DNA from 2 places in the Phormidesmis sp. 146-20 genome. Region 2 is predicted to be linked to the other one. Evidence: predicted binding sites of a transcription regulator. Region 2 holds the regulator's gene; the other holds the start of a gene.

Region 1 (7,132 bases), on a different contig from region 2:
ATGCAGGTGCGCCATCAACAAATCGGCCTGCTGCTTTGATTGATCAGCCTGATCAGCGCTCGCCAACCGACCTTTAAAAGAATCTGCTTTGACTCGTAGCTTGCCCAACAGCGTATTGAGCTTCTGCTGAATTTGATGACGAAGTTGCCCAAAAACCTGCTGGTTGAGTTGGTTGGTGTAGTAGCGATCGAGCAGCGTTTGTACCGAACTCACTGGCTCAGTCATCGCCCAACCCATTACGGTGTAGCCTGTCGCCGTCCAACCCGGTTGAAACTCGCCATTCTCTAGCGTCTTTAGCCAGGTCTGCCAGCGGTCAAACAAGCGCTCCCAATCTGCATTGGTCAAATTTTCGGTCGATTCGTCTGGGTCAAGCTTTGCCGCTTGCAGCATTGAGAGCAACAGGGCAGAACTGAGACCCCGATAGTTTTTGAGCAGATTACGACGAATGGCACCGGGCACCAGCGCAACGCGCGATCGCCAGCTTTCCAAACTTTCGCTCAAAGTGGGACTCGGATCTCTGAGCGCAGGCGGCAACTCATAAGGCTGACCCGTCTGGATCGGGCGAACGCTAGATTGATTAGAACTCACCTGATGAGCCGCTGTCACAATCTGATTGTCCTGATTTGCCAAAATCACATTGCTGTATTTGCCCATAATCTCGACATACAAATGCCACAAAACCGGATCACCCGGACGTTTGGCAAATTGCAGATCGATCGCACGCTCCCACGCAGCCACAGGGACGATCGCCACCAGGGCCAGATTTCCCACCTGATGACGCAACTGTTGACTAAAGGTAAAGGTATCTGGAGTCCGAGGCGGCGGACTGCCCACCCCAATTCGAGCCGCTTGCGGATGCCAGGAAATCGTTAGCCAACCTCGCCGATCTAATGTGCGGAGCGCCAGAGATACCGTAAAGCGATCGTGCTGATAGACTTGCTCCAATCGAGCAGGCAGCCAATCAGTCCGAATTTCGCAGCAGGTCGCGGTCAATGTCGTTAGGTCAACAGGTTGCAAAATAGTTCTTTAGAAACGATGAACAATCAAGGATGAACAGTCTTCAGGTTTGACAGTTCAATTCTGCAACCATTGTTTTTAATTCATCTGTTACGAATTCATCCCTCTCTTGAGTCTATCGTGTGGCGTAAAAATAAGGAATTCAGGACTGGCTAGACTGTGAATAGAAGTGAATAGAAAAGGTTTTGAGTTTAATGTCTTGAATTTGCTGTCTTAAGTCCGGTATCCAAAAGCTATGTATTAAGTTTGCGTGTTTACCTTGTAGTGAGATTTTTTTGCAGATACGATGAGGGGTGAGTTCCCTAGCTTGGCTCGATCGGACAAACCGCCCATGACCGATATCAAGTTGATCAACATTGGGTTTGGCAATATTGTGTCCGCCAATCGAGTTGTGGCGATCGTCAGTCCTGAATCTGCGCCTATTAAACGACTCATCACTGACGCAAGAGACGAAAAAAGGCTCGTAGATGCCACCTATGGACGACGCACTAGAGCCGTGATTATTACAGACTCAGGACATATTATTCTCTCAGCCATTCAGCCCGAAACGGTGGCCAATCGATTTGTTTTTACCAGAGAGACAGAAGAGTAGCGTTTTGACTTCTTCCAAGTTTTGGATTAAGAACTCAGAACTCCAAACTCATAAAGGTTACACGCTATACTCACATAATCACAAAACCGGGAACTTTAGCGCTAACGCATTCGAGGCAGACTATGGGCAAGGGTAGACTCATTGTTTTGACGGGGCCAAGCGGTGTAGGAAAAGGCACCTTACTGCGATCGCTGCTTCGTCGTCATCCAGAAATTTATGTATCTGTCTCAGTCACAACTCGCGCTCCCCGTCCTGGAGAAATTGACGGACGGGACTATTACTTTGTGACGCGGCTCCAATTTGAGCGGATGGTCGCGCAGGGCGAACTACTGGAATGGGCAGAATTTGCAGGCAACTGCTATGGCACTCCTCGTCAGGCAGTCCAAGAAAAGATTCAATCAGGACAGTGGGTAATTTTAGAGATTGAACTGGACGGAGCGAGGCAGATTCGCAAAACCTTCCCCAGTGCGCTGCGAATGTTTATTTTGCCCCCTTCGATGAGTGAGCTAGAAACTCGCATTCGTGGACGGGGACAAGATTCTGACAGTGCGATCGAGCGGCGTTTGGCAAGAGCCAGAGAAGAAGTGAATGCGGCTCATGAGTTTAACATTCAAATCGTCAATGATGACCTCGAAGAAGCCTTGAGCAAGATTGAAACAGCCCTCTTTGAGCCTGCTCCCGCAGTCTGTTAACTGACTTCACTGATCAATTGTTGTCCAAACTGCTCAAACAATCGGTCAACTAGATTACGCTTCAAACTAAATCAGGCAGATCCAGTCTTATCGATTGCATCCGCCTGATTTTTTAATGTGAATTCAATCTTGTTTAGTCTAAGAAAGTAGCAATGACGATCGCCTACAGCCCTGCCGCAAAGTTCTTAAACAAAGCAATATTATTCAGCAAAAAGTAAGCAAGGGCTGCTCCTCCAATTCCCCCAATCAAAAAACCACTGGCGTACTCATTCCAACCGTGTTCTGATTGGAATGTATCGGGTGGATTGGGCGTTGTAATGGTAACCGTCGGCCCAGGAGGATTGCTGCTGGCATAGAGAGAAAGGGTGAGTGTGGAGATGATTAGCAGCCCGATCGTAGACAGCAACCCAGCCAGATTAGCAATATCAGTGTCGCGCAACGGCCCCAACTTGGCAAATGGGCCAAAAATCCAGTAGCCGTGAGCCATTCCCACTTCTAGCCCTCGACGCAGCGGTGACAATCCAGCCCGATAAGCTGGGAGTGCATTGATATAAGCCCGGACGATCGGAGACGAATTGATCGGAGTCGCCAAGTTACCGTCCTGAATGTCGTAGCCCGGAAAAACCACTTCACGATTTCGAGGATCACCAGGATTATTGTTGGCTTCTGGATGTTTAAGGACTTGCATAGAAATTCCTCAGTGTCAAATTAACGGAATGGAGTGATTTTACGAAGTTGCGATCGTTCCTTCATCACTCTGAAGACACAAGCCATTTAACTAAGTTTGAAACGCAAATTCTGCCCGTAAGTAGATCTGCCTAAATCTCTCCAATAGGTCAGCAACTGGTAAAGCGGATTACAAAAAAAATCTTTGGGTGAATGTCATACTGCTGTGAGAAAGTTCACCAAGTTTCTTTATAAAGATTTAAGATTTCTGAACAATTGGTCGGAACTACCCTGATCACTTCTATCTTGGAAGAAGTTTGGAGGAAGACTCGGAAAGCGTTTTTCCAGTTTACCTGTCCTGTATGACTGCTCAGAGTGTGCCATGTATATGAGCCTTGCATCCAGCTATTTGCGTTCTCTCGCGTTGACAAGCGTCTTCAGCTTTATTGCCCCTTTGGTGTTGGTTGGAAGCGCGATCGCCGGGCTAGGGCTATTGGGGCTGTTTCCCTGGCTGGATGGCTTTTCTCGAATGGGGCTTGAGCAGGTCAAAATCTTTCTTCAAACCTTTGGTAATGGTAACGCGCTAGAAGGCTCACTGGTGATTGGGTGCGCCTGTGCTCTGGTCGGTGCCCTGTTTGACACCTATATTTTCTACCGTCAGCGCAGCTTTCGTCAGTAAGAAACTCGTTAAAAATTCCCCAAAAATTGCCATTACTCACTATCTTTAAAGAGTTTGATCCCGTTGCTCTTCATCGTGAGTGAGATCCATTGCTGCAAAGTCAAGTTTTCAGATGTTTTGTGATTCGTTTGGTAATTTTTCTGGCGATCGTTCTGACGTGGGAAGGGTTGCCTCAAGCCGCTTATGCTCGTACCGAAGTTCCGCCGACTCAATCCATTCAGCCCTATGTGGATCGAGTGATTGATCAGGTCACTGAGTTTAAGCTCGACAACGGCATGAAGTTTATTGTTCTGGAACGGCACCAGGCTCCCGTTGTTTCGTTTCTCACCTATGCAGATGTGGGCGGCGCAGACGAGCCGGACGGAAAAACAGGAGTGGCTCACTTTTTAGAACACTTGGCCTTTAAGGGAACGACGCGAATTGGAACGACGAATGCTCAAGCAGAAAAGCCCTTGCTCGATCGCTTAGATCAGCTTTCTGAACAAATCCAAACCGCAAAAGGCGCAGAAGCGACTAAATTGCAGCAGGAGTTCGATCGCACCGAAGCCGAAGCCGCCAAGCTGGTTGAGCAAAACGAACTGGGACGCATCGTTGAGCAAGCAGGCGGCGTGGGGTTGAATGCTAATACGTCGAGCGATGCCACTCGCTATTTTTATAGCTTCCCAGCAAACAAATTGGAACTGTGGATGTCGTTGGAGTCAGAGCGCTTTTTGGAGCCAGTGTTTCGCGAGTTTTACAAAGAAAAAGCTGTCATTCTCGAAGAGCGCCGACTGCGGACGGATAACTCCCCGATCGGGCAAATGATCGAAGCTTTTTTAGACAAAGCGTTTCAGGTTCATCCCTACAAGCGTCCGGTGATTGGCTACGACCAGGATATTCGCAATCTGACGCGCAAAGATGTGCAGGAATTTTTTGAGACTCACTATGCGCCCAATAATCTGACGATCGCCCTGGTGGGAGATGTCGATCCCAAAGAAGTGAAGCGCTTGTCCCAGATTTATTTTGGTCGGTTCAAATCAAGACCTGCTCCTCCAGATGTGACGGCTGTGGAGCCACCTCAAACTCAGACTAGAGAAGTCACCCTGCGTCTCAACTCACAACCCTGGTATCTCGAAGGCTATCACCGTCCCGCATTGAACCATCCCGATAGTATTATTTACGAAGCGATCGCCAGTCTTCTCAGCGATGGGCGCACGTCTCGTTTATACAAATCTCTAGTCGAAGAGAAGCGAGTCGCGTTGGCCGCTCAGGGACTCAATGGATTTCCCGGCGACAAACATCCCAACTTAATGTTGTTCTACGCGCTGACGGCTCCCGGAAAATCAGTGGAAGATGCGGCAAAAGCGCTGCGATCGGAAACAGAACGCCTGAAAACGGAGTTGGTTTCTGCTCAAGAATTAGACCGGGTAAAAACTCAAGCGAAAGCGGGATTGCTGCGATCGCTCGACTCAAATAGCGGCATGGCTGAATCGTTGTTGGAGTATGAAGTCAAAACCGGAAGCTGGCGCAATTTATTCAAAGAGTTGGAAGCGATCGCCAAAATTACTCCCAATGATGTCCAACGCGTCGCTAAAGCAACCTTTACGGCTGAGAATCGAACGATCGGACGCATTCTGCCTCTAGAACGTTAAGCTCAAATCAAGACGTAACAGGAGTAACAAAATGACTTCTACCAGTTTGCGAGAAATCTGCTCTCTAGAAGATTGGATGCAAAACCCTGTGAAAGGGACAGAATGGGTCAATGGAGCGCTAATCCATAAGAATCCGGAGGTTTGGGTTGATGGACATCTCATTGCAAATAATGGAATGACGCTGAAGCATGGTCGAGTCCAGGCAAAACTGGCAACTCACTGGGAGAATTACAAAGAGCAAAGTAAGCTGGGTGGAGAAGTTTATACAGAAGCGCCGTGTCGCACAAACAAACAAGGACGCAAGCCAGATGTTGCCTACTTGAATCCATCTCTAGCGGCTCAGTTTGGCAATGCTGAAACGCTGCCCCAAAGTTTTCCGTTGAGTGCTGAAGTGGTCTCACCGACTGACTTTGCAGAAGCTGTGATTGCAAAAGCCTATGAGTATTTGCAGTCTGGTGGTGAAGAAGTTTGGCTAATTTTCCCAAACAATTTTTGGGTCATCGTCCTGACTCAGGAGACGAGAAAAATCTTTGTTTCTGGTGAAGTGGTTTGTACTCAAATCGTGTTACCAGGTTTTAGAATGGGCGTTGACGAACTGTTGGCTTGAGTGTTGAAAGTTTTGTTAGGGATTGTGTGTTGAATGAAAGCAATGAATCGTAAAAATCGGATTGCAAAAACTGTTACACTTGTATTTTCGTTCATTGTCTTGCCTGCGTTGCTGTTATCGTTGGCGCTGATTCTCCCAGCTTCTGCTGACGTACCCAAGCATTACACCGATCTCAAATTTTCATCCCCTCCCGAAATTAAGCTGCCTGACTACACTCGCTTTCAGCTTCAAAACGGCATGATCGTCTACTTGATGGAGGATCACGAATTGCCTTTGGTCAGCGGTACAGCACTGGTACGTACAGGCGATCGCTTTGAACCCCTCGATAAAACAGGTTTAGCGGGATTGACTGGAGCCGTGATGCGATCGGGCGGCACTCAAAAAAACTCCCCTGACCAACTCAATCAACGCCTAGAACAACGGGCGGCCTCCGTCGAAACGAGCATTGGCTCTACGTCAGGAAGTGCCAGTTTTAGCGCTCTCAGCGAAGACTTAACGGAAGTCTTTGACTTGTTTGCAGAAGTGATTCAGCAGCCAGCCTTCGCGCCTGAAAAATTTAATTTAGCAAAACTGCAAACGCAAGGAGGAATCGCTCGACGCAACGATGACCCCAACGAAATTGCAGGTCGAGAATTTGAAAAACTTATTTATGGCAACACTAGTCCCTACGCGAGAACCGTTGAATATGCAACACTAGAAAACGTCACCCGTGAAGACTTAATCAGTTTTTACCAACGCTATTTTTATCCCAAAAATATGCTTTTGGGAATTGTAGGTGATTTTGATAGTCAAAAAATGCGATCGCTCATCGAGTCAAAATTCAACACCTGGAATTCCGCAAAAGCTCGATCCACTCCTTCACTACCAGACGTTTCTCAAGCCAAACAGGGCGGTATCTTCTTTGTCAGTCAGCCACAGCTAACGCAAAGCTATATTCAAATGGGGCATCTGGGCGATACGCTAAAAAATCCCGATTACCCAGCGCTGTCTGTTATGGACAATGTGTTAAGTGGATTTGGAGGGCGACTATTTAACGAAGTGCGATCGCGCCAGGGTCTTGCGTATTCAGTTTACGCCAGTTGGAGTCCGCAGTTCGATTACCCAGGCGTATTTATAGCAGGAGGACAGACGCGATCGGACGCGACAGTTCCCTTTATTCGATCAGTGTTGGGCGAGTTAGAAAAGATTCGCACTCAGCCTGTTTCTGAAAGTGAATTAGCGTTCGCTAAAGATTCTGTATTGAATTCG
Region 2 (7,132 bases):
GGTCTTGCTTTAACGCATAAAACAATCCTACATTTGCCGCCGCAATGAATGAAACTTCTGGCGACCAAGAACTATAGAGCGGTTCTACTAAGAGCCGTTGCTGCTTTTCAGATTGAAAGTTGTCCACCGGGATGTCGTCCTCAATCACCAAATGACTAATATCAGGCTGGGTGACGAGTTCGTCGTTATCTACGTCATTGTTTAGAAGTTGTCCAGTCATGGGCAGTTACTAAAGCTGATGCCTTATTATCATCCAGATTCTGAGTGAAGCTTGAATAAGCCGTGTGACTACTCCTCTAATTTCAGACGCTCTTGTTTTTTCTTGGGATGTCAAAGTCCTTCATGTGTGAAAGATTCAAGAGGCAGTTGCAAATTGGCGATTAGCGCGGAAAAATCGATCGAATTCGTATTCAACCCAACGCTGAGAGTAGGATTCGGATGACAGAATGGTACGATCGCAACTTCAACCCGCAGGTATCGACATGACTCCTACCCCGATCATCATCGCCAGAGAGGTCGAAAAGTGGTACGGCAACAACTTTCACGTACTCAAAGGCATCAGTTTGACGGTCAATAAAGGCGAAGTCGTCGTGATGATGGGGCCCTCTGGGTCAGGCAAATCCACCTTTATTCGCACCTTCAACGCCCTCGAAGAGTATCAAAAAGGCAGCATCGAGATTGACGGCATTCAGCTATCGCAAGACATGAAAGATGTGGGAGCAATTCGCCGCGAAGTGGGCATGGTGTTTCAGCAGTTCAATTTATTTCCGCATCTGACGGTGTTAGAGAATGTGATGCTGGCTCCCACCCACGTCCGCAAATGGACAAAAGCCAAAGCCAAAGATGATGCAGGTCAACTCCTAGAGCGCGTCGGCATTTTAGAACAGGCGAATAAGTATCCCGGTCAGCTTTCGGGAGGACAACAACAGCGAGTCGCGATCGCCCGTGCCCTAGCCATGCAGCCCAAAGTCATGTTGTTTGACGAACCCACCTCCGCCCTCGATCCCGAAATGGTGCAAGAAGTCTTACAGGTGATGCGATCGCTGGCCAACTCTGGTATGACAATGGTCTGCGTCACTCATGAAGTCGGATTTGCCCGCGAAGTCGCCGATCGTGTGGTCTTTATGGACGAAGGCTTACTCATCGAAGACACCACCCCCACTGAGTTTTTCACCAATCCCAAAGGCGATCGGGCTAAAAAATTTCTCTCACAGATTCTGCATTAAAGAGAGACGTAGAGGACGTTAGACGTTAGACATTAGACTGGAGACTTTAAATACTGTCCAAAGTCCAAAGTCCCCCATGTCTGCTGATTTAACAAAAAAGGGCATCTTTCGTAGTGTTGTAGTAAGCCGATCGCCATGCTCGACCCCACACCCGATCCAGCACCCGACCCCACACCCGACCCACAAGACTCGCTAGAATCGTTGCCTGCAATGACTTTAGACGAATGGCTGGACAAGCTGAGACGAGCCGATCGCGCCTTCTACAACATCATGGCGATGGAAGTGTGGTCGATTGCCAAAACAATGGACGGCATCATCCCCGGCTTTTGGAGTCGCTTTATGACCAATCGCCGCATCGCCATGAAGCAATTTATCGAAAAAAGTCGCATTCAACATCCCGGATCAGCCTCAGCGATCAACGAAGTAAAGGAACAAGCAGACAGCGATCGCTAATTAATTTTCTCTCAGCTTCAAGTAGCAGGATTGTAGCCAGAAATGCTTGTAGCACAGCTTAACCATACAGTAGGATCACCGAAGCGTTGACAAAGCAATCCATCGGCTGCTTTAGCTCGTACTCCTGACGTTCCCGCACTAAAAAGACCATGAAAGCTCCTAATTCACTCTCGGTCTGGCAACAACTCAAAAACCGTGAAATCACCTGCGAACAAGCGCTTCATCTGCTGGTCGATTCAGAAAACAACGTCACACTGGAACTGTTGGATCGAGAAGTCAGCCATCGATTTTTGCGAGAATTTCCCGATCGCAACGCCCTGCCGCCTCTGATTCCCCTTTTACTCTGGCGCAACTGTTTTTATCTCGGTAGCCCCGTAACGCTTTCTGACAAGCAGGTTCAGGAACTGAGCGATCGCACCTTCACCAACGTCAAAATTATTCCCGTCACCGATAAAAGCTACCGCGCCTGGTATCACACCGCCAACCTCGACCACCATCAAATTAGCTCGACTCCCCTGGTCAACCCCCTCACCGGAGAACTCGAAGCCGAAAACATTGGCGAAGTCACCGAACTCTATCTCTCAAAAGCAGCCGACCAGATCGGACGGATCAGAACCATTATTTCGGGGGCCTTGCGAAATCGGGCCAGCGACATTCACTTAGAACCGACCCCTGCTGGGCTGCGCGTTCGCTATCGAATTGACGGAATTTTACGCGACATTACCACCCTGCCTATCGAAGTGAGTCGGCGAGCGATCGTCGCCCTCAAAGTCATGGCCAACATGGATATCTCAGAAAGCCGTCGCCCTCAAGATGCCCGCATCGGAGAAAGCTACGCCTCTGGTCAAGACACCGACCTGGGACTGGATATGCGCGTCAGCACCTTGCCCTGTGTCGGCGGAGAAAAGGCCGTCATCCGACTGCTGCCCCGTCAAAATCCCTTCTCGAACATGGAAGAATTGGGCTTTTCTCCCAAAACGCTCGAAATCTACCAGCGCTGGCTGCGTCAGCCTCAAGGCATGATTATCTTTACGGGCCCAACGGGGTCAGGCAAAACCAGCACTCTGTACACGAGCTTGCAGGCGATCGCTACTGAATTTGTCAACGTCGTCACGGTCGAAGATCCGGTCGAGTACATTCTGCCGCGCATTACGCAAACTCAAGTCCATGAGGCAGCGGGGATGACCTTTGCAGCCGGATTGAGAGCCATTTTGCGCCAAGACCCCGACATCATCATGCTGGGCGAAATTCGCGATCACGAAACTGCCGAAACGGGCATTCGAGCCGCCCTAACCGGACACCTGGTTTTGACAACGCTACACACCAATGATGCAATGAGCGCCGTTCCCAGACTTAAGGATATTGGCCCCGACCCTGGTTTGATCAGTGATGCGTTGTTGGGAGTGGTGGCCCAGCGTCTCGTGCGAAAAAATTGTCCCCACTGCTCTGAGCCTTACCAACCTAGCGAGAAAGATCTCAAAGCTTTGGGCATCGATCGCGACCACATCGGACACGAATGGCGCAAAGGCAAAGGCTGCAATCGCTGCTTTAATTCGGGGTATTTGGGACGCGAGGCAATTATTGAGCTACTCAACGTCGATGATACGCTGCGACAAATTATTTACGAAGGCACGATGACCCAGCTACAGCGCTACTTATTAGATGGCGACAATTTTGACTCGTTTCGGGTGTCGGCGATCGAGAAGATCACCCAGGGGATCACGACCGTCGAAGAAGTGCTGCGCGTTTTGCCTCACAGTTCGCTTTATCGCAAATCAACAGTAAGCGAAGTTCGCCCAGCCCACACCAAAAAGAAATTGATGAATGCGTCTGGCAGTTGAGGGCGCAGGCTGTGTCAAGATTTCAGTATCCATGTCTCGTTGGTTGAAGCGATCGCTTCCCCAGTGTCCTCTATGTCCAACTTTGACAGTCAACCGCTCTCTCAGATCAGCGTCACCGAACTGGCCCAAAAGCTGGCCGATCCCCAAGACTTACAGCTTGTCGATGTGCGAGAAGTTTGGGAAGTCGAAACGGCTGGCTTGCCTGGGTTTATCGTGTTGCCCCTGAGCGACTACGCCGAATGGTCTGAAGAGATTCACACTCGTCTCGATCCTCAAAAAGAAACGTTGGTGCTGTGTCATCACGGAATGCGATCGGCGCAAATGTGCCAATGGCTAATTCAACAGGGCTTTACGCAGGTGAAGAATATTATGGGCGGGATTGATGCGTATGCGATCGCCGTGGATCGATCAATTCCCAGATATTAGCGAGGGATGAGGGAGAGCTTCGATAGTCTGTTCCCCCTTTGGGGGTAATCCGCTGCGCGAGGAGGCCGTAAATTGTCCGGAAGTCCCCAGAATGGGGAGTTGGGGGGCAAAAGCGCTGAAGATCGAAGCGAAAGAACCTCATAGAATTTAAGCTGACGAATGTGGGAACCGCTTCGATCGCCAACCAAGGCCTTGTAGACCTGTCTTGTGTCCAAAGTCTAAAGTCTCTTCTGTCTTCCTGCCGCGTTTGCTACCACAGCGATCCCAAATAAAAGCCAAAATCAAGAATCTGCTATCTTAGGTTCAATTGGTGTATCTGACTGAGACTGAATCCTAGTCTGAGATTTAAGATTTAGCTTTTCAAAATGTCTACTCACATGAATCTGACGAATCGACAGCAGCAAGTTCTTTGGGCAACGGTGCGCCACTACATCGCGACGGCCGAGCCTGTCGGATCTGAGGCCCTCGTGAAAGGATATCAACTTAGCGTTAGTTCGGCGACGATTCGCAATGCGATGGGCTTTTTAGAAAAAGCAGGATTGCTCTATCAGCCTCACACCTCGGCAGGGCGCATTCCGTCTGATTCGGGCTACCGCATCTATGTTGATCAGCTAATTACCCCTTCGACCGAGTTGAGCTATCAGGTTGAGCAATTGTTAACAGGTCGGCTCAATTGGGACGAATGGAGTTTTGAAGCGCTGCTTAAAGGGGCGGCTCAAATTTTGGCGACGTTGAGTGGCTATATTACGCTGATCACGATGCCCTTTAGCCGGACGACCGAGTTGCGTCACTTGCAGCTTGTGCAAATCGACCCCCAGCGCGTCATGCTGATTGTGGTCAACGATACTTACGAAACGCAATCGGTTTTGATGGAGTTGCCGCAGGTTGAGGAAGATGGCGATCCAGAACTGGTCGCACGAGAGTTGCAGATTCTCTCTAACTTTTTGAACGATCAGCTTCGGGGGCGATCGCCTGCTGAGATTGCGACTTTAGACTGGAGTGAGTTGGGGCGAGAGTTCGATCGCTACAGTCAGTTTCTCACCTCGCTGGTCACAGATCTGTCGCGCCGTCTGTCCAAATCATCAGCCCCTACCCAGATTATGGTCAGCGGTGTGTCTGAAGTGCTGCGTCAGCCAGAATTTTCGGAACTCAGCCAGATCAAAACGATCATGCACCTGCTCGAAGAAGAACAACATCAGTTGATGCCCCTGATTTTCGAGCCACCCGATTCTGAACTGTTGGGCAAACGAGTCACCGTTCGCATTGGTTCCGAAAATTCGCTAGAGCCGATTCGCACCTGTACGCTGATTTCTTCGACCTATAGTCGTGGCACTGTCCCTGTCGGAAGTGTTTGTGTGTTGGGGCCGACGCGCATGGTCTACGAAGATACGATCGCCCTTGTCGAAGCTACCGCCGATTACATTTCAGACGCTCTGAGTTAGGGATGAGGGATGAGGGATGAGGGATGAGTGTATTTCTCGCTACGGTTGTAAATCCGGGCAGCCCCCTAAATCCCCCACGAGTAGGGGACTTTGAACCAAAATTCTTCTCTTAAAGTCCTCTAGAATTGGCAGATTGGGGCAGAAGCGTCAAATATCGAAGCGAAGAATTTACCAATTCACGATCAACGATCGTCCTACCGATCGACGCTACTTATGATTGGAAGATTCAAGTTTGTAATGGCAGCAATCACGGCATCGGGTTCGATCGGTTTGGTCAAATAGGTTTGAAATCCGGCAGCCATTACTCTTTGGCGATCTTCTTCTCTGGCGTAGGCGGTGATGGCGATCGCGGGAATGTCTGCTTGCTGTAGTTGCAGTTGGTTGATCAATGCGTACCCATCTTGATCGGGCATTCCAACATCACTGATGAGCAGGTTGGGGACGGCTTGTTTGACGGCAGATAGAGCGGCTTGGACGGATGAAACAGGAGTCACGATCGCGCCTGCTTCTTCGAGCAAAAAGGTCAGGAGGTCGAGGGTGTCTTTTTCGTCGTCTACTACGAGAATCTGCATACCTGCCAAAGGCGCTGACATGAGAGGAGGGGCAGGCGTTGGAGCCGAGAAGTTGTCTGCGGTTTGTTTGAGGGGCAGCTTTACAGTAAAGGTTGAGCCTTGTCCTTCTCCGGGGCTGTCTGCATGGACGGTGCCGCCGTGAAGTTCGACGAGATGACGAACGATCGCGAGTCCGATTCCCAGTCCGCCAAAGGTGCGCGTTGTGCTGCCGTCTGCCTGGCGAAAGTAGTCAAACACATAGGGCAAAAAGGAGGCGGGGATGCCTTTCCCGGTGTCGGTGATTTGGATTTGAGCAATGCCCCCTTCAGAGTGCGGATTGCTGGCTGTGATGTGAATTTGTACCTGTCCGTTGGGCGGCGTAAATTTAATGGCGTTGGAGAAGAGATTCCAAAAAACCTGCTGGAGCCGACTCGCATCACCAATGATTTGAAAGGCTGGCGCTTCAAGATGATCTGATATGGAAAATGTCAGGTTGACCGCTTTCGCTTCTGCGGATAATCGTACCGTTTCTAACGCTGATTCAATAATCGGTATCAGGCTGACCAAATTGTGTTTTAAAGTTAGCTTTCCGCTGAGAATTCGAGAGACATCTAAGAGATCTTCGATCAGTTGCGTTTGGATCTGGGCGTTGCGTTCGATCGTTTCCAGCCCGCGTATCAAAGTGGTGCGATCGTAGAGTTTTGCTTTTAATAACTTTGACCATCCCAAAATTGGATTGAGTGGCGTTCGCAATTCATGAGACAGGACGGCTAAAAATTCATCTTTGAGGCGATTAGCTTCTTGTGCTTGCTCATAGAGTTGGGCATTGTCTAATGCGATCGCGGCCCGGTTGGCTAATTCTTCTACAAGTCGGAGATCGGTTTCTGTATAACGTCGCCCGGAAGCAGCAGTATAGCCACAAGTCAACACGCCCAAGCGTCGATCGTGAATCACCAACGGCACCACAATTTCTGATTGAAACTGAAGCGCTCGCATAAATTTTAAATGTTCGTCACGAGTCGCGATCGTTTGCATCCATTCATCCGTGACGACGGGCGTTAGAGCAGATCTGCCACTGGCGATCGCTTGTCGAGTGGGATGATGAGCAAAACGCTGAGACGGGACAAAGGACTGAATCTGAGCAAACCAATCAGTCTGAGCGCGATCACAATAACTCCAGGCTGCCCGCTGGA

The links. Region 2 encodes HrcA, which represses chaperone genes, less so after heat shock. Its sites were predicted from a motif close to ANTTAGCACTCNNNANTNNNGAGTGCTAANT; they were not measured.
Region 1: a site for HrcA is predicted at 1,220-1,250, ahead of remA (extracellular matrix/biofilm regulator RemA). Genes of this name have one in related genera too.

The regions. Positions count from the first base shown of each region.
Region 1 is NZ_JBJPHT010000009.1:148,622-155,753, forward strand. Features, by position in the region: gene ACKFKH_RS10505 (Rqc2 family fibronectin-binding protein) at 1-1,017, opposite strand, end outside; gene remA (extracellular matrix/biofilm regulator RemA) at 1,349-1,609, shown strand; gene gmk (guanylate kinase) at 1,732-2,301, shown strand; gene ACKFKH_RS10520 (photosystem I reaction center subunit XI) at 2,465-2,989, opposite strand; gene ACKFKH_RS10525 (hypothetical protein) at 3,350-3,646, shown strand; gene ACKFKH_RS10530 (M16 family metallopeptidase) at 3,766-5,277, shown strand; gene ACKFKH_RS10535 (Uma2 family endonuclease) at 5,309-5,884, shown strand; gene ACKFKH_RS10540 (M16 family metallopeptidase) at 5,927-7,132, shown strand, end outside.
Region 2 is NZ_JBJPHT010000015.1:926-8,057, reverse strand. Features, by position in the region: gene ACKFKH_RS14025 (Uma2 family endonuclease) at 1-220, opposite strand, end outside; gene ACKFKH_RS14020 (amino acid ABC transporter ATP-binding protein) at 447-1,226, shown strand; gene ACKFKH_RS14015 (hypothetical protein) at 1,362-1,679, shown strand; gene ACKFKH_RS14010 (GspE/PulE family protein) at 1,829-3,520, shown strand; gene ACKFKH_RS14005 (rhodanese-like domain-containing protein) at 3,593-3,946, shown strand; gene hrcA (heat-inducible transcriptional repressor HrcA) at 4,312-5,388, shown strand; gene ACKFKH_RS13995 (response regulator) at 5,583-7,132, opposite strand, start outside.